4 regions of the Vibrio sp. JCM 18905 genome follow, and region 4 is predicted to be linked to each of the others. Evidence: predicted binding sites of a transcription regulator. Region 4 holds the regulator's gene; each other region holds the start of a gene.
What was found. Region 4 encodes PurR, which represses purine synthesis genes. Its sites were predicted from a motif close to TNANGNAAACGTTTNCNTNA; they were not measured.
Positions count from the first base shown of each region.

Region 1: a site for PurR is predicted at 3,887-3,906, ahead of purT (formate-dependent phosphoribosylglycinamide formyltransferase). Genes of this name have one in related genera too.
Region 2: a site for PurR is predicted at 2,480-2,499, ahead of ACZ5ZC_RS07760 (formate--tetrahydrofolate ligase). Genes of this name have one in related genera too.
Region 3: a site for PurR is predicted at 4,158-4,177, ahead of purM (phosphoribosylformylglycinamidine cyclo-ligase). Genes of this name have one in related genera too.

Region 1 covers NZ_AP043879.1:1,328,663-1,334,790, forward strand. The annotation lists gene ihfA (integration host factor subunit alpha) at 408-704, shown strand; gene ACZ5ZC_RS14325 (RelA/SpoT domain-containing protein) at 828-1,607, opposite strand; gene ACZ5ZC_RS14330 (thiopurine S-methyltransferase) at 1,924-2,574, shown strand; gene purT (formate-dependent phosphoribosylglycinamide formyltransferase) at 2,646-3,821, opposite strand; gene cdd (cytidine deaminase) at 3,967-4,854, opposite strand; gene ACZ5ZC_RS14345 (LrgB family protein) at 5,298-5,975, opposite strand; gene ACZ5ZC_RS14350 (CidA/LrgA family protein) at 5,977-6,128, opposite strand, start outside.
Region 2 covers NZ_AP043878.1:1,764,104-1,770,231, reverse strand. The annotation lists gene glgC (glucose-1-phosphate adenylyltransferase) at 1-254, opposite strand, end outside; gene ACZ5ZC_RS07760 (formate--tetrahydrofolate ligase) at 665-2,413, opposite strand; gene ACZ5ZC_RS07755 (inosine/guanosine kinase) at 2,650-3,954, opposite strand; gene ACZ5ZC_RS07750 (CreA family protein) at 4,187-4,657, opposite strand; gene ACZ5ZC_RS07745 (hypothetical protein) at 4,924-5,433, shown strand; gene ACZ5ZC_RS07740 (HAD-IA family hydrolase) at 5,628-6,128, shown strand, end outside.
Region 3 covers NZ_AP043880.1:1,006,605-1,012,732, forward strand. The annotation lists gene fadE (acyl-CoA dehydrogenase FadE) at 1-25, opposite strand, end outside; gene lpcA (D-sedoheptulose 7-phosphate isomerase) at 402-977, shown strand; gene ACZ5ZC_RS21355 (class II glutamine amidotransferase) at 1,029-1,874, shown strand; gene purN (phosphoribosylglycinamide formyltransferase) at 2,245-2,901, opposite strand; gene purM (phosphoribosylformylglycinamidine cyclo-ligase) at 3,054-4,094, opposite strand; gene upp (uracil phosphoribosyltransferase) at 4,274-4,900, shown strand; gene ACZ5ZC_RS21375 (uracil-xanthine permease family protein) at 5,022-6,128, opposite strand, start outside.
Region 4 covers NZ_AP043879.1:1,058,745-1,064,872, forward strand. The annotation lists gene ACZ5ZC_RS13125 (alpha/beta fold hydrolase) at 1-276, shown strand, start outside; gene ACZ5ZC_RS13130 (hypothetical protein) at 314-634, opposite strand; gene ACZ5ZC_RS13135 (TVP38/TMEM64 family protein) at 655-1,341, opposite strand; gene ACZ5ZC_RS13140 (TfoX/Sxy family DNA transformation protein) at 1,457-2,047, opposite strand; cyclic di-GMP riboswitch class I at 2,164-2,253, opposite strand; gene purR (HTH-type transcriptional repressor PurR) at 2,539-3,543, opposite strand; gene torD (molecular chaperone TorD) at 4,009-4,656, opposite strand; gene torR (two-component system response regulator TorR) at 4,923-5,633, shown strand; gene elyC (envelope biogenesis factor ElyC) at 5,706-6,128, opposite strand, start outside.

The DNA of each region.
Region 1 (6,128 bases), 270 kb from region 4:
TTACAAAGCCAGGTGGTCATACCATTTAGTTCAATTGTTACGTATCGAGTTACATACAAATCACTGAATTTACGACAAGTTCTATGTCAAGTGTCTGTTAAATAACCAATCTCTGATATTTTTATTAAATAGTGATTAATGTTGATATTTAAACTACTTTTAGTTTTATCGGCTGGATATTTTTCCTATTAAAGAGAAAACAAAAACAAAAATATCAAAATGTTGGCGTTTAACAATAATTTACATAGTGCTATTCCTTTTGTTCGCCAAGAAAAAAGTTGGCGAAAATCATAAGCTTGTCATACACTTCCTGATGTAACCCCGATATGTTGTTGAATTGGTAGGGTAAAACTGCTCTGGCGCTACACTAACGTAGCATTGTTTAACATAGCTTTGAGGAAAGTTTTATGGCGCTCACAAAAGCCGAACTGGCAGAAAACCTGTTTGATAAATTAGGATTTAGTAAGCGGGACGCCAAGGAAACGGTGGAAGTGTTCTTTGAAGAGATTCGTAAGGCACTGGAAAGTGGCGAACAGGTAAAACTGTCAGGTTTTGGTAACTTTGATCTTCGTGACAAGAATGAACGACCTGGTCGTAACCCGAAAACCGGTGAAGATATTCCAATTACTGCTCGACGTGTAGTGACTTTTCGCCCGGGTCAGAAGTTAAAAGCTCGTGTAGAAAACCTGAAGAAAGTACAGTAAGCCGAATAAATGGATCACGCTAAGGCGTGGTCTTTTTTTTGCGTAAAACTTGTGTCGCATATAAACGAAAACCACCGCAATGCGGTGGTTTTTCTGTTTTTGAGTATATCTTAATGATATGGATTACGCTGCTTCTAGGTGCGTTGTTAAGTATGGTTGCCATGCTTGTTGGTACAAGTTTTTAGACTGTGCACGCATGTTGCGAATAGAAGCGAGTTCTAGTTCGCTTAGTTTGCGTTTCTCCATCATCGCTTGGCGTTCTAGTTTCTGGATTTTTTCGTATAGGTCGTGTTCAGGACCGCTTTTCACATCTGCGATGGCTTTTAAGTGCAGTTGAACTTCGGCAACCAGATTTGTCTTTGGTAAACGAACGAGTAAGTTCAAGTCTCTATAGCCTGAAGGACCAGGTTTTTTGAAGCGATTTTTTACTTTAACAATTGTTGTTTCACGCTCTAAGGTTTCATAAATGGAGACTAAGCTCGCGACGTCTTCAGCAACAATCGTGGCACGGGCTAGGTCAGTAATGCGTTCGACTTTTCCATCTAACTCCAAAGCTATTTTTTCTTCTGCTCGTTGTTTGGACTTTACGCCTGCGAAGTATGGCTGAGCATCATTAAGAAGTGCGGTACTTTTACAGATAGTTTCAAGCTCAAATTGTGCTTGGTGAGCTTTGCTGTAAAGAATGTCGAAGTCAGTGTATGGCTGAGTTGGAGTTGCGTCGATTGACTGAATACCATACAAGCCGCTAAGGCTATGTTTAAAGAGTTTCGAACAAACTTCGTTTTGGCTTGTTGAACGATTTTGATCGCCACTCGGCGCTGGGGTAATTGGAAGTGCGGCAAATGCCGGTGCACGGCTAAGTACCAAAAGCATCAATGCTGTAGTACGAAGAAATAAGCTCATTCACTCTCCTTAACTTGCTTGTACTTAGAAAATAGGGAACATAAAGGTCGCTAAGTTCGGCAAATCAGGTACTAACTTATTAATGGGGTCATTACGAAAGATTCCAAGGTTTCAGTTTTGTCTTGAAGTGGAATCGTGCGTTAGATCACCATTTCTCTTTTCTTTATTCTGTTTATCAGACAAAGGCGTGGTTCCTATAAGAACGTTTACATCCTATCACCGCTGTATTAACCAAAGATGAACGGCATAGACAAATTGAAAAAAATCGTTAGTCTTACTTCTCAAAATGAAAATCAGCCGACAAGTAGAAAGTAAAATGAGAGACCAAGAGTTTTGGCATAATAAATGGGCCAGTAATCAAATCGGATTTCACTTGGAAGATGTAAACCCGCTATTACCTGCATATTGGCAACACACAAACCCAAAGCGTGAAGACAAAGTGTTAGTGCCTTTGTGTGGAAAGTCAGAAGACTTGATTTGGTTGGCGATGAAGCATGATTCAGTTGAAGGTGTTGAGCTGAGCCATATCGCTGTTCGTGCCTTTTTTGCTGAACATTTTTATACGCCAACCGTGACGCCTGTTAATGGTATGCACGAGCTTTATCAATTTGATGAGCTCTCTATTTATACTGGGGACTTTTTCACTGCACCAGTATCTCAAGCCGATATCATTTATGATCGCGCCGCGTTGGTTGCTTTACCGAAAGATATGCGAGAGGAGTATGTAGAGCGTCTCAAGCAACTTTTGAATCCAGGCGGTCGTATTTTGCTTGTTACACTCAACTATCCTCAAGAAGAGATGGCAGGGCCTCCATTTAGCGTGCCAGTCGAAGAGATTGAGCAGTTATTTTCAGGTTACAAAGTTACCTGTTTGAACGTAGATGAAGCTGATGAAAACCATCCTAAAATTGCGAAAAAAGGCTTAAGTCGCTTCTCTGAAGAAGTGTACCTAATCGAGAGTGAATAGGTTTTTTTGGTTTGTAAAACGAAATAGCGCAGCAATTTGAGCTGCGCTATTTTTGTATAAGTGGTTCGTATTTAATAAGTGATATTCACTTTTGCTGCACTTTCAACAGCATCTTGAACGGCTTCTTCGGTGGTTTTTCGTCGCGTAAGGACAACACCTAAACGACGGCGACCATCGATTTCTGGCTTGCCGAATAGACGAACTTGCGTTTGAGGTTGAGCTAAGGCTTTGGTTAGGTTGTCAAAGCGAATGTTTGTGGAAGTCCCTTGCCCAAGAATAACGGCCGACGCAGATGGACCATATTGTACGATATTATTAATCGGCATTCCGGTAAATGCACGTACGTGGAGAGCAAACTCAGACATTTCCTGCGAAATCATTGTGACCATGCCTGTATCGTGTGGGCGAGGAGAGACCTCATTGAAAATGACCTTATCGCCTTTAACAAATAACTCTACACCAAAGATGCCGTAGCCACCGAGTGCGTTGACTACTTTCTCTGCCGTGTATTCTGCTGCTTTTACTGCGTTTTCTGACATGGCTTGCGGTTGCCATGATTCGCGGTAGTCGCCATCTTCCTGACGATGGCCAATTGGAGCACAGAAGTGAACACCGTCAACGGCTCTTACAGTCAATAAAGTGATTTCGTAATCGAAGTCGATAAAACCCTCCACGATCACGCGACCTGCACCCGTACGTCCGCCTTCCTGTGCGTAATCCCATGCCTTTGCAACGTCGTCTTCGGTCTTGATGACACTTTGCCCTTTACCTGAAGAGCTCATAACTGGCTTTACTACGCACGGTATGCCTACATGCTCAACCGCGGCTTTGAAGTCTTCAAAAGTATCTGCAAAACGATAAGGTGATGTCGTCAGTTCTAGTTCTTCTGCAGCCAAACGTCGGATACCTTCACGATTCATTGTTAGCTTGGTTGCCTTAGCGGTTGGAACAACATTCAGCCCTTTTTCTTCAAGCTCTACCAGTTTGTCGGTTGCGATAGCTTCGATTTCAGGTACGACGTAAGTAGGTTGTTCCTTCGTAATAACTTCTTCTAAGGCGCTTCCATCTAACATATCGATGACGTAACTACGGTGAGCAACTTGCATCGCTGGAGCATTAGCATAGTGATCACAAGCAATCACTTCTAAACCAAGTCTCTGACATTCAATTGCGACTTCTTTACCGAGTTCGCCAGAGCCTAAAAGTAATACACGGGTAGCATTTGCGCTGGTTGCAGTGCCAAACATAGTGTTCCCTTACAAAATAGAGTGGTGAGACAGAAATTGCAGGAGATCATACTGAAGTTTTATGACAAAGCAAACGTTTGCTTTTGGTTTTTAGGCAATAAAAAAGCTCTACATGCAGTAGAGCTTTTTATACTGAAATTGTCGCTTATACGTTGACAAAACTAAGTGGAATATCTGGATTCAACGCTTCTAACGTTGATTGCGTATCAGCCAAATGACTGATCTTGCCTTCTGAGTTTTCTACCAGAGCAGCGGCTTTGATATTGTCAAAAGTTTCACCCGCAAGTAGTACTTGGATCAGCGCAACTTGTAATGGCGGCAAGCTAGGGTTAAACGCCGCATTTTCCGCATAAGCACCTTGGAATACACGGCCGCTAGCCATTTCTAATGCTAAGCCACTCAAGTTGTTGGTATATGGTGAGTGGCTCATGTTCATCGCTTCAACAGCGCTTTGAATTAGAGTGTCTTCATCATCGCATGAGAACTGATGCTTTACTTCTGCCATTAAGCCGGATTCGATACCGAGATCGTTTGGTCCAAAGGCTTCAGGTAGGTATTCATGCAGCGACTTTTCTTCGCGTTCTGGGAGCTGAATTTTAAGCTCGTTTGCGGTAGATAACTCGTTCATGAACTGACGGCAGTGACCACATGGGCTGAAGTTAATAGTGATATCTTTAATACCACGTTCACCTTTCATCCAAGCGTGGCTAATTGCAGACTGCTCAGCGTGAACTGTTTGACCTAACTGAACACCAAAGAATTCCATGTTGGCACCGAAGTAAAGGCGACCTGAGAGACCACGAACGATAGCACCGACATAAAATTCAGAAAGAGGAGCATAGGAATATGCTGCGGCAAAAGGAAGTAGAGCAACACGAAGCTCTTTATCTGATAGACCGGTAGCTGAAAGCAACTGCTCAAACTGTTGAACTGAAAGCGTAGCATCAAAATCATCAGCTTGGATGATAGGAGCAAGTTGTTTGGAAAGTGCTTCTGGAGCGCCTGCTAGCGCCTGTTCAATGCGACTTTTCATGTTGAATCCTTGTTATTGCATGGACAGTTATTCTATGTGAAGGATAGAAATGTTCCGTGCGTTAGATCACGATAAATAATGCAATTGATAATTCTGTTACATAATTAGAGTGAGCTCACACATGTATTCGATTGCACTGACGTGAAGCGTTATCTCCGTCTCACAATTAACCATATCAGTATATATTCATATGACCAAGACGCTGGGATATGTTAATTACGATGCCTACATGTCCACACAACGTTATTCCTAGATATCTAAGCAACGTTGAGTCAGTAATATTGCACTGAATGTTAAAGTTATTAGTGTGTATCTCGTCAGAGTGCCTTAACGATCTTACTAGAACGGGTTGTTAGATGAGGTAATACAGAATTCTGGAAGGGATAAGGAAGAAACGGGAAGGCCACGGCCTGCCGGAAGGAGGGCAGACCGAGAGCGCTTAACTATTGATATAGCCAGACAGCCAAAGCAAAAAAGCTTGGAGCCAAAATAGAAGTGATGATGCCGCATAAAACCAATGCGAGTGATGAGAACGCGGCATCAATGGGCTGTTTCTCTGCACATGTCGCGGTGCCTAAGGCATGAGACACGGTACCCATTGTTAGGCCACGTGCAATCGGGTGTTTAATTCCAATTAAGTTGTAAATTGGGTATGCCAAAATCGCGCCCAATAAACCAACAATCAGAACCAAGATCGCCGCAACGGCAGCTTCACCACCGAGGTGACTCGAAATTTCCATTGCTATTGGCGTAGTGACGGATTTACCCACTAGACTTGCGATTAAACTGATATCCGCTTTGAAAGCGACTGCGATCAAGGTGGTTGTCATCATCGACATCACACTGCCTACTGTGCAAGCAAAAGTGATGATTCGCCAGTTTGCTTTAATCTGTGGTAGTTGTTCATATAACGGGTAAGCCAGAGCAACTACGGCTGGTTGAAGTAAAAAACTGATCCCTTCGTTATCCGCATAATACGTTTCAAACGGTACATTTAAGTAAGTAAGCAAAGGAATGAGCACTGCAATACTGATTAGCAAAGGATTTGCTAGAGGATTATTCACTTTGATTGCGATTTGGCGCGCGACAAGAAAAACCGCAATGGTAACAACTAACCACATATCAGTGCTTCTCCTTTAGCAAGTAGTCCAGCAGCCAAGCGAGGCTGACCAGTACAATGAGTGAGCCTCCAACTGCGCTAGCAATGATAGGGAGGGCATTAGCGAGTAGCATATCGAAATGTTGCATTAATCCCACGCTAATAGGAACGAACA
Region 2 (6,128 bases), on a different replicon from region 4:
GCAGTAATGTACTCGCCAAGCTCTGGATTGAATATCGACCAACCATCTCGCAAGTGTTTTTGAAGTGAATGAGATTTGTATTGGGTCAAAACAAGGATTTTACGTAAACCTGAGTGTAAACAGTTGGTTAGTGTGAAATCTATAATTCTATACTTTCCGCCAAAAGGTACTGCTGGCTTGGTTCTATCATCGGTGAGTGGGCTGAGTCTAGACCCCATCCCTCCAGCTAAAATTACGGCGAGTGCGTCTTCCATATTGTTCCCTTTCCCTTTTTTGCATGCATCAAAACGGTGCTAACCAGGAGGAAGTGGTTTACAGCGCAGGGGTTTTGAAAATGCTTCTGCTGATGTGTTTACTACTGCAAACTTTAGTACAAGATTCGAGCCATAGAATATCTCTTTAAAAATCAAAGGGGTTAAAAGTTCATCGCAAGGCAATTGCACCACATTGGTGAAGTGCTAAGTAGGCCGTGCATCAAATTGGCGCAAGATTATAGGGAAGGGGAGAAAATAAGTATGGATTTACAATGTAAAGTGGAGATAAAACAGTAAGATAAAGATAATCAAGCACGCCTCTTCGTCTGTCCAAAGTGAGTGGATATAGAAGTAAACCACTCACTCTTTAAACGTGCTTCCTTTATAGTCAGCTATACGTTGACGTTACACTAAGAGAGACCGACGATATTTCCTTCATCATCAAGGTCTAAATTCATAAATGCAGGTTTATCAGGCAAACCTGGCATTGTCATCACCGTACCGGACAACGCATACACAAACCCAGCGCCAGCACACAGACGTAACTCGCGTATAGGGACGGTAAAACCTGTTGGCGCGCCTTTGACAGCGGAATCTGTTGTTATCGATAATGGGGTTTTCGCTATGCAAACCGCTAAGTTGTTAAAACCTAGATTTTCAAAATGGTTGAGCTGTTCAGTAGCAAGAGAACTCATTTTTATATTGGCGGCACCATAGCCAGCTTCACACACAGCCATAAGTTTTTCGTGTAACGATTGTTCTTTACTGTATAAAGGACGAAACTCTGTAGGCTGGGCACAAGCGTCAATAACATGTTGAGCTAACTGAGTTGTGCCTTGCCCGCCTTGCGCAAAAGCGGTGCTGATAGCGACTTTAACTTCCGGATTAAATTTCTGAGCCAGCTCTTTAAGTATTTTAAGCTCTTTCTCACAATCTTGCGGAAACTGGTTAATAGCGACAACAGCTGGAATGCCATATTTATGGACGTTATTAATGTGCCATTTTAAGTTTTCAAATCCCGCTTCCAATGCTGCTTGGTCTGGATTAAAAATGGAATCTGGAATGGCCATACCTGGTCGTAAATCGTAGTGTCCAGAATTTGCTTTGAGGCCGCGTAATGTCGCTACTATCACTACACAATCTGGCGCCTTGCTGGTGGCGGCAGCTTTAATGTTACACGCTTTCTCAAATCCCATGTCCGAACCAAACCCCGCCTCTGTTACGGTGTAACTTGATAGTTTTAGCGCGATATCGTCGGCAATAATGGATGAATTTCCATGGGCGATGTTTGCAAACGGGCCTGCGTGAATCAACGTAGGAACGCCTTCCAGAGTTTGCATCAGTGTCGGTGCTATGGCCTCTTTTAATGTCACTGCCATTGCTCCTGCAACTTGCAGATCCTCAGTGGTTACCGGGTTTCCGTTCAAATCGTACGCTACGACAATTTTCCCAATACGCTGACGTAAATCTTTCAAATCTTTAGCCAGTGCAATGATAGCCATTAACTCAGACGCGGCAGAAATATCGAACCCTTCGTCGCGTTCGTATCCATTGATGACTTTTCCTGGCTCATTTAGCCCAATTTTGACTTTACGTAGTGCACGATCATTATGGTCCATTACTCGTTTCCAAGTAATGCTTGCCGTATCGATTTTAAGTGCCTTTAATCCAGTACGTGCTTCAAAGGCATCATAGCCTTCGCGTTGTTCATGATACAAGCGAGCATCAAGCGCGGCTGAAGCTAGATTATGCGCCGCCGTCACCGCATGGATGTCACCAGTAAGGTGTAAGTTCAGTTCTTCCATTGGAGCAACTTGGGAATAACCACCGCCAGCAGCACCGCCTTTAATACCGAATACAGGCCCCATAGAAGGTTGTCTAATACATGCGATAACGGATTGTCTAAGCTTAGCTAAACCTTGCGCCAGTCCGACAGTTGTAACGGTTTTTCCTTCGCCAAGTGGGGTAGGAGTGATCGCAGTAACAAGCACAAGCTTACCGTTATCATTCTCTTTTAGCCGCTCCAAACATTTTGGATGGACTTTGGCTTTGTGCTTCCCGTGAGTGTCATATTCTTCGGGTAGTAACCCTACTTTTTCCGCAATAACATCAATAGAAGAAAGTGGTGTGTTTCGGCAAATTTCAATATCTGACTGCATGGATAATCCCTAAAGTGACTCGCAGGTAGTGTTGAAAAACAATCTGAGTTGGAGCAAGTATTATTGTTGGGCAAACGTTTGCTCGGTGATAGTACAGTTTCGATTCGGTATGTAAAGAGTTTACTGCTCTATACTGTGCTACATACTAACAAAATCTACTATTTACTGCGCCAGATCAAAACAAAAAGGCCACCAAATGGTGACCTTGATGTATTTTTAGCTTTAAAGCTGTGATCTTAACGATCCCAGTAAGTTTCTTCTAAGCTATCTTCTCGTTCAGGAAGTGCTCGCGATAGGCGAGGAGAGTGTTGCGTCAACACTTCATAGCTTACTCGGTTTGCATATTTACAGATCTGAGAAAGTGATGAGTAAGTCAAACAGCGTACTTCGTGCTTTTCTGAGTTAGGCACTTCTTTTTGATGGAAAGAGTTTGCAGCCATATCATGCAGTAAAGCAGAAAGCGCCGCATCACCTGCGCCGTTGGTGTTCTTAATCTCTAGTGGACCACCTAGGTAAGGACCAATGTAAGAGTATACCTTCATTGGCTTCTCACAATCTCCTTTACGCATCGCACGACTAAATTCGTATTGGTTAAAGGCTTCAATTGAACCTTCAAGAATGTCGTGTGTGGTTTCTCGTTTTACTTTTTCGTCGGTGTAACCTGCCATGTATAGGCCATTTGGCCCTGCAGTACATAGAACAAGATCGACCCACTCAAGTGCTTTATCAGCAGCCGCAAGCGGTTCTGTCTCGCCTGTTAATGCGGCGCCTTCTTCTTCATTCATTGCAACAACAGATATGTTCTCGCGAATGTACTCTTGCCACCACTGCGCGTTACCTTCGATAACGTATTTCGTGCCTAAAGTCAGTACAACAGGGACATCGTGCTTCTTGGCAAAGTCGATTGCTTTTTGTACCGCTTTCGGCATTGGATCCTCTTCTTTGCCGCGCATGAGGTAAGAAGAAACAACCAGAGCTGATGCTTTCTCAAAGATCTCTTCAGGAATGCTTTCTGGAAGTAGTTGGTTCATGTGACCTTCATTGATAGCAAATGTGCGTTCGCCATCTTGAGAAATCAAGGTATAACAACGACCAATAGGACCATCTACCGTTTGTAGGTGGTTGAGGTTCATGCGTGAAGACGTGCGGCAAAGGTAACGGTAAGCAAAAGAACCAACTTGAATGTTCTTGGACATCACACCGAGCAAAACGGATTTGCTATCCGCCAATACTGAGTAATTGTGGAGCGTGTTGCCAATCGTGTCACCTGGGTATTGGTGTGTGATCAGGCCTTGCTCAACCAGTTCTTCGTAAAGTGCATCTGCTTTGCTTTCTTCAAGAACGAGTGAATGTCCTTTACTTAGGTTGTATTTTTCTAAAAACGCATCATCTACACGCGCTTCGATATCTACGATGGTTTGACCGACACCAACAATAGTTGGGCGATATAGCTTAGGCGCTTGTCGGATTTGGTTTACTAATGGATCTCGAGCGTGAGTTGGGAAGTAGTGTTTAGATTTACGCTGACCAGGAAACTTCATGCTTGTTCTTGAGTGAGAAAAAAAAGAGGCGGGATTGTATCACAAAAAAATGAAAATCGTGGCGTTTTATTACAAAGAAGTTTGCCCGCTGAAAAAATCAGCGAGCTGGAGAAATTGCGACCAAGATAGCCTAAATTGCTGATGCTTATAGTACTACAATTGGTCGCTTTTCAGATTGTTGATCGGTTATTTTCTTTAACAACGAGCTTGGAGCTACCCAAAATTAGCTGCGTTACTTTTTCACTTCAGTAGGCTCAACGTAAGCCTTGGTACCCCAAAGTGGAACTGTCGATAGGCTGTGCTTAAAGCTACCGTCTGTCTCTTTTGTTGTGTAAGATAGGTAGAGTAAGGTTTGGTTGTCTGCATCATAAATTCGGCGAACCTTCATTGTTTTGAAGAAAATACTTTTTGACTTCTTAAATACAATTTCGCCAGACTTACTTTTATCTATTTTTGCAATCATTTCCGGCGTGATTTCGCCAGTCTGACGACATGATATTGAGCTGTCACTTGGATCCGCTAAGCTAAAATCGGCTTCGATAGAAGCTATATGACACGTTACCCCCGTGACTACCTCGTCTTTTAATTCACCTACTTTGATGTCTTTCAAAGTAAACCAACCGAGTCCTACATCAGCAACATCGTTATCTGAACAACCAACCAGCGTAGTAGCAAGCAATGCACTTAACAGCATCTTTTTCATTATTTTTGTCCTTAACTAGGAAAGATATTGATGAAATCTATCAGAGGTTTGCAACTAAAACAAAATTTAGCCAAGGAAAGGTCTACGTACGCTAGGTTTGTTGTGAGCTTCATGCTAATGTACTGCTCTAAACGAAATGATGAGTTAGAGTGACCATACTTTCTCCCAATATGTTTGACTTTATATCGCTTGTCGCTCTGTCTAAGCTTCACTCTATGTGAGAATGAAACACTCTGCACATTTCGTTTTGCAACTAAGGTATCAAAATGAATGAACAACAGTTAGCCAGTATCGAGCGTAAAAATGCATGGCTGTATGATCTGGTTGAAGTTGAATTTCCAACACCAGAGAGTCTGAAAGGGCGTGATGTCTATTTCAAAGCACTAGAACAAGCAACCTATCAAGTGGTCGACAAAGACACGCTACTTGAGAGTAATTCTGAATTTAGCTCTGACGATATTTTTCTGGTCGATTTTCACCGACTTACTATCATGTTTTCTGTCCTGCAGTCTCAGCGTTGGGATCAACAGTACGATAAAGATATGATTGTGGAATATCTCACTCAGATAATTCTAACGCCAGATTTTGAATTATATGTTGGTTTTAAATCTGGAGCTCCAATTGGTGCCGCTATTATTAGCCACCTTGAAGGAAACACGCTTATCTCTGATGTCGCGGTTTCTGAATCAAAATACAAGAGTTCGTTTGTGGCGGATCTTGCTAAAAGACTAAGTACCGAACACAAGCTTTTAGATTCGGTGATTATTGAAAGCTAATTTGTGCACTCAAATGCATAAAAAGCAAAGCAAGATGACGATAGGTGATCTTGCTTAGAAAAAATGTAATTGCTCCCCTCTATTTCCATGAAATGCCAAGCTCGTCGTTTCAACAATCCCAAACTTAAATAAGATTAAGCCAACATTTTTAAAATCAGCTAGGGCATTAGCCTTTAAGATGTCTGGAGATGGCTATGGCAATTACCAATATTAAGTGCGTGATATTTGATTGTGATGGTACGTTGGTCGATAGTGAACGATTGTGTTGCCAAGCTCTCGTCAATGTATTTAACCTGCATGGCGCAGAATTAACGATGGAAGAGTGCGTTTCTCATTTTAAAGGAGGAAAGCTCGCTGACATCCTTTTAGATACTAAAGAGCTGAAAGATATCAAAGTCCCTATTGATATCTTAGAGCCGCAATACCGTGAAGAAGTCCAGTCTCTTTTTGTTCGCCACTTACAGCCGATGGATGGCGCAAAGCGATTAATTCAGTTTTTAGATTCACATAATATCGAATATTGTGTCGCGTCCAATGGGCCGAAAGATAAAATAGAATACGCATTGGAGTTAACAGGATTGCTCGATGCTTTCCAGGGGAAAGTGTTCTCTGCATTCGATGCGAATAGTTGGAAGCCTGAACCTGACTTAATTATGTACAGTGCAATGAGCATGGGCTTTTTACCGAGCGACTGT
Region 3 (6,128 bases), on a different replicon from region 4:
TGATGATTGAGAGCAAGATGTCCATATGTATTTTCCTTTTCAGACTTTATAAGTGTTGTACGTCTGTATGTTAGGTAAGAGGTCTAACCAGTTGGTTTAAGTGTAATCAAAATATTAAGGAAATGTAAAACATAAGATTGGATAAAAAGTGATCTAAGTAGAGTTAAAGTTCTAAAGTTGCGATTTGAGTGATGGTTTCATGAGCAAGTTGACAAGTTTATTACCATCACCAATCTAAATCTGTTGGTTCACTATCGACACTAATTCTCGTTTGTGGGTAAACTCAGAGTAATCAAACCCGAGTTCAGGTTTATGAAATGTCCGATACCAAATTGGTATCAGAACAATTTGCTCAGTGAATCTAGGACTGACTGAAGCCGAAATAATAAAGAGAACGTCTTATGTACCATGATCTGATTAGAAGTGAATTAAACGAAGCTGCTGAAGTGCTCAACAAATTTTTAAGCGATGACCATAACATTGCGCAAATCGAAGCAGCGGCGAAAATGATTGCTGACTCATTCAAGCAAGATGGTAAAGTACTGTCATGTGGTAACGGTGGTTCTCACTGTGATTCGATGCACTTTGCCGAAGAGTTAACAGGCCGTTACCGAGAAAACCGTCCTGGCTATGCTGGTATTGCTATTTCAGATCCAAGCCACCTTTCTTGCGTGAGTAATGACTTTGGTTATGACTTCGTGTTTTCCCGTTATGTAGAAGCGGTTGGCCGAAAAGGTGACGTCCTGTTTGGTCTGTCGACTTCAGGTAACTCAGGTAATATCCTTAAAGCGATTGAAGCGGCGCAAGCGAAAGGCATGAAGACGATTGCGCTAACAGGCAAAGATGGCGGCAAAATGGCAGGGCTTGCCGATATTGAAATCCGCGTGCCACACTTTGGTTATGCGGACCGCATTCAGGAAATTCATATTAAGATTATTCATATCATCATTCAGTTGATTGAAAAAGAGATGGAATAGTCGTTTCACGGCCACCTTTTCGAGCTGTGTTGTTAGGGAGTTTTTTAAATCATGTGTGAATTGCTCGGTATGAGCGCTAATGTTCCGACGGATATTTGTTTCAGTTTTACCGGGCTCATGCAGCGTGGAGGTCGAACTGGCCCACACCGTGACGGATGGGGAATTACCTTCTACGAAGGGAAAGGTTTTCGAACTTTCAAAGATCCCAAGCCAAGTTGTGAGTCGCAAATTGCAGAGTTAGTGCAAAATTATCCTATCAAGAGTCGTGCTGTCGTTAGTCATATCCGACAGGCGAATCGTGGTGGTGTTAATTTAGAAAATACTCATCCCTTTACACGTGAGTTATGGGGTAGGTATTGGACGTTTGCGCACAACGGTCAGCTCTCAGGCTATCAAGACTTACATACGGGTCGACACCGACCTGTCGGCGAGACAGATAGCGAACTGGCATTTTGCTGGTTGTTGAAGCAAATGGAAGATCGATATCCTGAGCCGCCAAAGGATATGGAATCGGTATTCTTATATGTTGCTAAATGTTGTGATGAGCTAAGAGAGAAGGGTGTATTTAACATGCTTCTGAGTGATGGTGAGTATGTAATGACGTATTGCACCAATCACTTGTATTGGATCACGAGACGCGCACCGTTTGGTAAAGCCGCTTTGCTTGATGAAGATGTGGAAATTAACTTCCAAGAAGAAACAACGCCACACGACATTGTGTCTGTGATCGCGACTCAACCTTTAACGGGTAACGAAGCTTGGCAGCGGATGAAACCTGGCGAGTACGGCTTGTTTCACCTAGGTGAACTAGTGAAAAACAATGCCTCTGAACTGGTGAATGTGCCGTTTGCAGCGGCGAAACCGGGCAATCAGGCGCCAACTGAGCCGTTAGAATAGCGGTTAATTCGGAACAACTCGTAAAGCTCGCTTAATCGCGAGCTTTATTTTTATGCGTTTAAACCGAGGGCGGATACTGGTGAACTCTCATACTTTCTAGCCTCCAAGTCTCGCTAAGGCTTGCTGGAAAGACGTAACTGATAGAAATTTCTCATGAAACACCACGTTATTCTGAACGGTGAGGAACGAACCAGATTCAGAATCTACTTTCCGAGTGTTGTGTTACTCAAGTGGTTATGGGATTTTTTAGAATGTTGGGTTTTAGGTTTCTAGTCGCACTGCGGCTTTCTTGAATCAAGTTTATAAGTTTCAAAACAACAAAAGGCAGCTCTCAGGCTGCTCTTTTGTGTTTGGAGTTTAGTATTCAGGACTACTCATCGGAGGCGTAGCCGTGTGCGCCAAGTTCTGCGCCATCTAAATAGGCTTTACCATCCTTCATGATCAACCGCTCGTCTACCAACCACTTAGCCACCATAGGGTAGATTCGGTGCTCCTGAGCCTGCACACGTGCTGCAAGTACACTAGCATTATCGTCTTCGAACACCGGAACTTTTGCTTGCAGTATGACAGGGCCACCATCAAGCTCTTCCGTTACAAAGTGCACACTCGTACCATGTTCTTTGTCGCCAGCATCTATTGCTCTCTGGTGTGTGTGTAGCCCAGGATATTTTGGTAGAAGAGAAGGGTGGATATTGATCATCTTACCCATGTAATGAGAAACAAACTCGCTGCTCAGAATACGCATGTAGCCCGCCAGAATAATCACGTCTGGTTGGTACTCATCGATTTGACTCATTAGCTCTGCATCAAAGCTTTTACGCGAGTCGAATGCTTTAGGGTCGACAAAGTGACCGTCTACATCAAAGTTTTTTGCACGTTCTAAACCAAAAGCATCGGCTTTGTTAGAGAACACGGCTGCCACTCGTGCGTTTGGCATGCTGTCTTCGCAAGCTTCCAAGATAGCTTGCAGGTTACTTCCGTTACCCGAGATGAGGACCACAATGTTTTTTAGGGTATGGTTTTTCATGATGTCGAGAGTGCCTTGGTATTGTAGGTTGGAGTTATGTAGCTTCTAAACTACCTACTAATAGAATGGTTTTTAGTGTTCTAGATAGCAAAATGAGGACCTAGTCATCTAGTGTCCTCATTCTTTTTTATCTTGTGGGCTCGATTTGCAAATTATTGGATTTCAACTTGCTCTTCGTTCGCTTCAGCTTGTGCGATTTGACCAATCACCCATGCGTTTTCACCTTCTTCTTGAAGAAGAGCAACCGCGGCTTCCGCTTGGTCTTTAGGTAGTGCAACGATTAGACCAACACCACAGTTGAATGTACGGTACATTTCGTGTGTGTCGACGTTGCCTTTCTCTTGTAGCCACTTGAAGATCACTGGCCACTCCCAGCTGTTACCATCGATAACTGCTTTTGTGCCTTCGGGCAGCACGCGTGGGATGTTTTCCCAGAAACCACCACCAGTGATATGAGAAATCGCATGGATGTCGTGTTTCTCAATCATCTTAAGTGCTGATTTGATGTAAATCTTCGTTGGTTCTAGTAGGTGCTCACCGATAGTGCGACCTGCTAGTTCTTCGTTCTTATCTGCGCCAGATACTTCTAGGATTTTACGGATAAGGGAGTAACCGTTTGAGTGTGGGCCGCTTGAGCCAACAGCGATAAGTGCATCACCAGCAGCGACTTTCGTGCCGTCAATCACGTCTTCTTTTTCGACTACGCCAACACAGAAACCAGCTACGTCGTAGTCTTCGCCTTCATACATGCCAGGCATCTCCGCAGTTTCGCCACCAATTAGGGCGCAACCTGCTTGAACACACCCTTCCGCGATGCCTGAAACAACATCCGCTGCGGTATCAACGTCTAGTTTGCCTGTTGCGTAATAATCTAGGAAGAACAGTGGCTCTGCGCCTTGCACGATAAGATCATTTACACACATCGCAACAAGGTCGATGCCGATAGTGTCGTGCTTGTTCATATCCAGTGCTAGGCGAAGCTTAGTACCTACGCCATCAGTACCAGAAACCAGTACAGGTTGTTTGTATTTGGTTGGCAATTCGCATAGCGCGCCAAAACCACCGATACCACCCATAACTTCAGGGCGACGAGTACGTTTTACCGCACCCTTAATACGATCCACAAGCGCGTTGCCTGCATCAATATCTACACCAGCGTCTTTATAGCTAAGAGAAGAGTTGTTACCACTCACAGGGAAGTCCTCGGTATTAAGTTGGATATGAAAACGGCGCTATTCTAACAGTGCTTAAACATAGATAGCAAACGTTTGCGTCTGTTTTTTTCTTTAGTGATTTATCCTGATATCCCTGTAAAAATCATGTATAATCTGAAGGTTTGTTTAAATATTGCCAACTATAGCCGGAGATGGACATGAAAGTTGTTGAAGTAAAGCACCCTCTAGTAAAACATAAAATTGGTCTAATGAGAGAAGGTGACATCAGCACAAAACGTTTTCGTGAGTTAGCGACTGAGGTCGGTAGCCTACTTACTTACGAAGCAACGTCAGACTTTGAAACAGAAAAAGTGACCATTGATGGTTGGAACGGTCCGGTAGAAGTAGACCAAATTAAAGGTAAAAAAGTAACCGTAGTACCAATCCTACGTGCAGGTCTAGGCATGATGGACGGTGTTCTTGAGCACATGCCAAGCGCACGTATCAGTGTTGTTGGTATTTACCGTGATGAAGAAACACTTGAGCCAGTTCCTTACTTCAACAAGCTTGCTTCTAACATCGATGAGCGTATTGCGCTTGTTGTTGACCCAATGCTTGCAACGGGTGGTTCTATGATTGCTACGATTGATCTTCTAAAAGAGAAAGGTTGTAACCAAATCAAAGTGTTGGTACTTGTTGCTGCACCAGAAGGTATTGAAGCGCTAGAAAAAGCACACCCAGATGTGGAGCTATACACTGCGGCCATCGATGAGAAGCTAAATGACAAAGGCTACATCGTACCGGGTCTAGGTGATGCAGGTGATAAGATCTTCGGTACTAAGTAATTCTTTAATGTATTACTACGACTGAACAGAAAAAACAAAGGCTTGGTGAAAACCAAGCCTTTTTTATATCTATAATACGAGAAGAATAAAATGCGCCACTCAGTAAAGCAGCGCAGACGCACTATTTCGCGTTCTCTTCTTCCATTTGTGCGTTATCTACAACGTGGTTTTCACCTAAATCGTTTGGTAGCACAAGGTTAAGAATAATTGCCACGATACCGCATAGGCTCACACCTTGTAGGCTGAACTCGCCAATACCGAAAGCCATACCGCCAATACCAAATACAAGTGTTACGGCAACGATCACTAGGTTGCGAGACTTATGTAAATCAACGTTATTCTTGATCAGTGTGTTGAGGCCTACTGTGGCGATAGAGCCGAACAGCAGAATCATGATACCGCCCATGACAGGTACTGGAATCGTTTGAAGAACCGCGCCTAGCTTACCTACCAATGCAAGTACGATTGCAGTGATCGCAGCCCAAGTCATGATCACAGGGTTAAATGCTTTGGTTAGCATTACCGCTCCTGTAACTTCACTGTAAGTGGTGTTTGGTGGAGCACCCACCATCGAGGCTGCGATAGTTGCCACCCCGTCACCTGCGATTGTGCGATGAAGGCCAGGTTTTTTCAGGTAGTTTTTACCTGTAACGTTTGAGATAGCAAGCATGTCACCTACGTGCTCTACCGCAGGTGCGATAGCGACAGGAATCATGAACAAGATTGCGTTTATGTTGAACTCTGGCGCGGTGAAGTTTGGCATAGCTAGCCAAGCTGCTTGTGTTACTGGAGTGAAATCAACCACACCGTAGAATAGAGAAACAGAGTAACCTGCAAGAATACCACCGACAATTGGAACGAGCTTCAAAAAGCCTTTTGCAAACACGCTTAGTACAATGGTTGTGAGCAGTGAGACCGCCGAGATGATGATCGCAGCATCACCATTAACAAGCTGTGCAGCACCATCACCGGTTTTACCTACCGCCATGTTCACTGCTGTTGGAGCAAGGCCAAGACCAATCACCATGATCACAGGGCCAACGACAACAGGCGGGAGAATTTTATGGATAAATCCAACACCACGCACTTTGATCATCGCCCCTAGAGCCACATAAACCAGGCCTGCTGCCATTAAGCCGCCCATCGTTGCGCCGATACCCCAAGTTTGGATACCGAACATAATAGGAGCAATAAACGCAAAAGAAGAGGCAAGGAAGATGGGAACAGA
Region 4 (6,128 bases):
TGCCAAAAAGAATTTAAACGTTGGTTTATTCTTGCTGCTGATGTAAATCCTTTAATGAAGTATTTTAAAGATCGAGAGTTACCCATTCCCACACTCTATTTAATGGGCGACAGAGATTACATGTTTATTAAGCCTGTTAAAGAAATGGTTGCGGCGCATAAGCTTAGTGTTTTACGAGAGATCCCCAACTGTGGTCATGTCTGTAATGTTGAGCGGCCTGAAGATTTCAATCAACATTCCATCGAATTTATTAAGCAGCAAACGGTTTCTGCTTAGCGCTGAATAAATCGATTGAGTAGGAGTAGGGGAGTTATTAAGGCTCCCCTATTTGATGTCCACATTGCCAACAAGCACCAAACTGCCCCTCGTTTACCTCATGGCACTTCGGGCACTGCCAATCTTGATACTCATTTCCATCGGATTGTTTGCGGTAGGCTTGTACTATTCCTTCTGCTTTTACTTGTTGTTTGGCGTCAAAAAGCCAGACATAAGGATCGGTATCATCACTAAACGGCAGCTCTCCTTTTAAACCGAAAATACCTTCTCCGCGGACTTCACAGTAGACTTGCTCGGTTTTCAATAATTCGCACACGATATGCGCTTCTGCTGGGTTTTTAGCAATGAATATTTTCATTAAACACGTCCACTTACTAATTATGAGTTTTGCTGACTCGGTGTTGGCCTTACTTTATTCATAACCCATTTAGTGATGATTGGAAACAGCCCCAGTAACGCAAAAGAGGCCAATACCGCAGGTGAAATAATGCCTGACAGGCTTTCAATTGTTGCTAACTGAGTACCGGCGTTTAAGTAAACTGCAGTGCCTGGCAACATACCTACTTGGCTAGTAAGGTAAAATCGACCTACAGACATTGGCGTTAAGCCCATCAACAAGTTGATAAGAAAGAAAGGGAATACCGGAATGAGACGCAAGGAAAATAGATAAAATGCACCGTCCTTTTCGACACCTTGGTTAATTGCGATTAACTTATTGCCAAACTTGTTTTGTACCCAGTCACGCAGCAAATATCGGCTGCTTAAAAATGCTAGCGTTGCACCCATAGTACTGGCGAAAGAAACCAGTAATAAGCTCGTCCAAAAACCAAATAGAGCCGCACCAAGTAATGTAACCACTGCAGCCCCAGGAATAGAAAAAGCGGTAATTGCAATGTAGGCAAAAAAGTAAATAGCTGCCGAAAAAACAAAGTTCTGATCGATGTATGTGGTCAGCGCTTCTTGTTGGGCTTTTGCATTTTCCAACGTTAAATACTGACTAAAGTTAACGCCTAAAAAGATAATGATCGCGACCAGGATTAGGCCTAATATCAGTTTCTTATTCATATTTATGATTCCAATTTGGGATATATGTAATAAGACAGAAGGAAAGTCGAAAAAATTTCACAAAAAAACCGCAGATTAGACTGCGGTTTTACAAGATAGTTTTTAAGGCCGACTTTTATTGGAGGCCATTCATCAACTCATCTCGGCGAGCTTGAGGTACAACGCTCCAATGAGTACCGTTAATAGCACCTTCTAGTGCCCATAACAGTTCAATGTTGACGGTTGCAGAGTGCGTATCTCTTATCGCTTTATAAGCGTTAAGTGCACCTTCCTCTTCCAGTTTTTCTACTGACTCAATGCCTGCTTTTTTTAGCATGCGTTCAGTAGCCAGTCGTAAGTTAGGCAAATCTTTTAAGCGATTAGGCTTTGTAGTTGCTTGCTGTTCTTTTTCAAGCTTTGCCTTTTTCAACGATTGGTTAGCTACTTCGATTAAGCGTTCGCTAGACTCCCATAAATCGTTGGAAATTGCGTAGTACTTAGTAACGACTGGGAAGCCACGTTTCTTATAAACGTAAGGCTTTAGCCCTTGTTTCTCGAAGTCAGATGAAGTTTGTTGGTCTGCTCTTATATGAAGCTGATTATTTACAACTAGTGCAAACATTGTTTCATCAGCGAATAGTCCGAAGCCACCAAACATTGAGCGCGACTTGATATTACCAAGTGCCTCAAATAGCTTCATAGAGTCTTTGAGTATCGGTTTATCCATGTTTTGTTATCTCGGTGTAATTAATATTACGCCACCAAAAGTCAGGTCCGAGAGAGTAGCAAACATGCGCAAAAGCAATGTCATTACAGGGTAAAGTCATCGCTTGCACACTTGCCATCGGTAACCCCGCTACCTTCCATATAGTATTATGGTTCAGGCCGGAGGCTTTGCGTCCCACCCTTTCGAATGGTTTGCCCTGTGCGTGACAGAATGAGCATACTTCGTATATTGAATTAACATCACGTTTTACCCGTAAAAGTGTGATTCTGGTTCAATAAAAAGTGTCGACAAGCGCATATTTGTGCATATTTGAGAATAAGGCGGGATGATCTCGAGGTTGTGAGGGTGTGTGATTTACCTACATATAAAACAGAGACTTAGAGATTCGAGATTTTTTGTCTAACAAACCTAAGTCAGGGAAAAGTTATTTAGAGATGAAAAATAAGCGCCCTTTTAGAGCGCTTATTTGACATCGTTATATTTGGCGAATTTTAGTTCATTTTCTTCACGGTGTTTCGAATTACAAGCTCAGGTTGCATTTCGAAAATTCGCTTTTCGTGTTCTTTATCTTTGATTCGCTCAAGTAGGATCTCGAACGCATTTTTACCCACACGACGTTTAGGTTGGTGGATAGTGGTTAACGGTGGAGAGAAGTATTCCGCAAGCTCGATGTTGTCGTAGCCGATCACTGAAATATCATCAGGAACTTTGATACCGTTTTGTTGTAGTCGGCTCATTAGGCCCAGAGCCATTGTGTCGTTAAAACAGAATACCGCTGTCGGACGTTTGTCCATTGCTGTAATTTTATCTGCGACTAATACGGCCGTATCACATTCAAAGTTACCTTCAAGGATCCAGTCTTCATTTACAGCTAGGTTTGCTTCGCTCATCGCGCGACGGAAACCTGCAATGCGTTCTTGGCAAGCAAGTTTTTCAAAATGACCGCTTAGACAAGCAATATCAGTATGGCCATTGTCGATCAGATGTTTGGTTGCGATGTAGCCACCTTCTTCTGAGTTATCCATGATCTTGTCCGCTTGTGAGCTTTCTGGACCCCAATCCATGACCACTTTAGGAATGTCGGCATGACGGTCAAGCATCTCTTTAAGCTCTTCGGTTAAGTCAGAACACATCACTAGGATGCCATCAACACGTTTTTCAGCCAGCATACGGATGTAATCGCGTTGTTTTTCGTAAATCCCACCCGTATTACACAGAATCAGAGTGTAGCCTTGGCGGTAACAGTAGCTCTCAACCCCGTCAATCACTTCTGAGAAGAATAGGTTGGTTGACTGCGTTACTAACATGCCAATCGTACGAGTTGAGTTGCACTTTAGGCTGCGTGCAACCGCACTTGGCGCGTAATTCAACTCGTCCACGGCTTTCATTACTTTTTCTTGCGTTGCTTCTGCAACGAAACGCGTTTTATTGATAACGTGCGAAACTGTCGTAGTGGAAACGCCGGCTAAGCGAGCAACGTCTTTTATAGTGGCCATAAATGGTGTCCTGTATCGAGCTACTGAAATATGTCGTGTTGGATGTACCTGATGCTCTAATGGTTTACACCCAGCAATCTAAGGTTGGCGCTAAGTGTTTCGGCAGCGGTTGGTCCAAGCACGACAAAAGGGTACGTAGCAGCATCGGTCGATGAATTTTATCTTTTTTCTATCTGATGAGAAATTGCCATCAACCTGTTAAAAAACACAAAAACCGCTATATTTCAGCGGTTTACATATAAATCATATTTAATCGTTTGCGCTCACATTTTAGCCCTATGTGGACTGACTAGCAATGTTTTCAGCAAGAGATTTGTGTATTTGAAGTCACATTTTGACTGCTAAATAACCAAGCGTCTTTGAGCTAAGTTAAGGCAAACGAATAATATACCCAACTTACTTACATTCAGTTATTTCAGGTATACAGGAAGCCCGATAGGCGGGCTCCTTAAAAATAGGCGGCAATTATTCCCCAAGAAGGTAAGCGCTGTCTAGTTTACAAAATGCAACTAATAGTTTCGCGACGCTCGAGTAGAACCCAAATTCGTCGAATTGTTTACATTTGTCTGCAAACTGAGGTAGCCAAGACATCAACTGTTGCTGGATAAAGTCGTTTTGTTTAACGAAGGCTTCTTCCATGTGTTTTTCTTGCTCAAGTTCGTTTGAGCGGATAATCATGTTGCCGAGAAAGTCGAGTTCAACGGCTAAGTGGTCAGCAGGCTCTTTTAGATTTTCATCTACTTGAACGCCAAATTCTGCCATCAACTTTTCCATTTCCTCGGCTGGCTTGTCATTCAGCAAACCTGATTCACCGATGTACATCGATGCGTAAGGAAGAGCGCCGTATTTTTCTGTCTTCAAAAACAGTTCACAAAAGTCAGCAGCAAGCTCCAATTGAGCGTCTTCACGATCTTGCAATCGGTTTAGCGCATCAACGAGGCTATCAACGGCTGGTTTCAGTGACTCATTTTCACCTAAACCTGCTAGAAAACTGCGAATTTCAACACTGTGGTAGGCTTCCAGCTCTTTCTCTGTTAGCTCTTTTGCGAACAAGCTCGAAAACCACCAGTAAATTTCAGCGCGTTTTTCATTAAAAGCTTTCACTTCTTGCATCTTGGGCTCCTGAATGATGCTTCAAGTTGTGCATCACAAAGTCAATTAGGGATATCCCCTAAGTGTAATCAATTAAAATGAATAGCAGTAACTATAATTATTATGTTTTATGGTCAAAAATTAACGTTTATTAATGGCGATGGGTAAGCTTGTTTTGAATCAATAAAAACGCTAAATCTTGCTTTTTAATGTATCTATGACTAGAAATGTTACTAGTTATGAATAGAATACGTCTTGGATAATAAGAAGACAGAAAAGTGGTGTAAATGAGCTATCACGTATTAGTCGTAGAAGATGATGTTGTAACTCGTAGTAAGCTTGCGGGATATTTCCAAAATGAGGGTTACCAAGTCAGCGAAGCAGAGAGTGGCGCAGAAATGCGTGAGGTCCTGCAAGCGGGCGATGTAGACCTGATCATGCTGGATATCAACCTGCCGGGTGAAGACGGCCTGATGCTTACTCGTGAATTACGTAGCCAATCGGATATTGGTATCATATTAGTAACAGGACGCACGGATAGCATTGATAAAATCGTAGGCCTAGAAATGGGCGCTGACGATTATGTGACAAAACCTTTTGAACTGAGGGAATTGTTGGTTCGCGTTAAAAACTTGCTGTGGCGTATTTCAGCAGCGCGTAGCGGTAGCGCGAAAGCGAACGAAACCAGTGAAGAACATATTGTACGTTTTGGAGAGTGGACATTCGACATTCAACGTCGTGCGCTGAGCCGTAACGGCGAACCCGTAAAATTGACCAAAGCAGAATACGAACTTTTGGTGGCGTTATCGTCTTACCCTAACCAGGTGTTAAGTCGCGAGCGTATTTTGAATATGATCAGCCACCGAGTTGATGCTCCCAATGATCGTACTATTGATGTTCTTATTCGACGTATGCGCGCAAAAATGGAGTTTGATCCAAAGAACCCGCAAATTTTTGTGACGGTGCACGGCGAAGGCTATATGTTTGCTGGTGATTAAACTGAACAAACCTAAGTCTTAAAAAGAAAAAGGAGAGCTTCGGCTCTCCTTTTTTGTGGTTTCAATATAGTACTACTTTGCTTCAACCATTGGTGTTTGGCCGACAGTATCACGCAATCTTTGCCAAATGCTGCCCAAGTACTCATGCCAATAAAGCTCCGTTTGTTCTAAGTAACGCGCTTTAGGTGAGTATTTATCCCAAGGTTGACTGATTTCGCTAATAGCTAAGAAGTTGGTCGGGGCTGGGATTGGTTTAATGCCTGCTGCGTTGAACTCATACAATGCACGGCTCATGTGGCTCGCAGAAGTGACTAACACAATCTCCTTTTGTTGAACGAATGCAGCCGCTTGACGCGCCTCTTCCCACGTATCTTTCGCATCTTCTAATAAAATGATATCGGATTTCGCGACTCCCAACGCAAGGGCAACGTTCGCCATCATTCTCGCATGGCTAATTTCAGAACCGCCAGCATAGCCAGACAAAATTAATTTAGC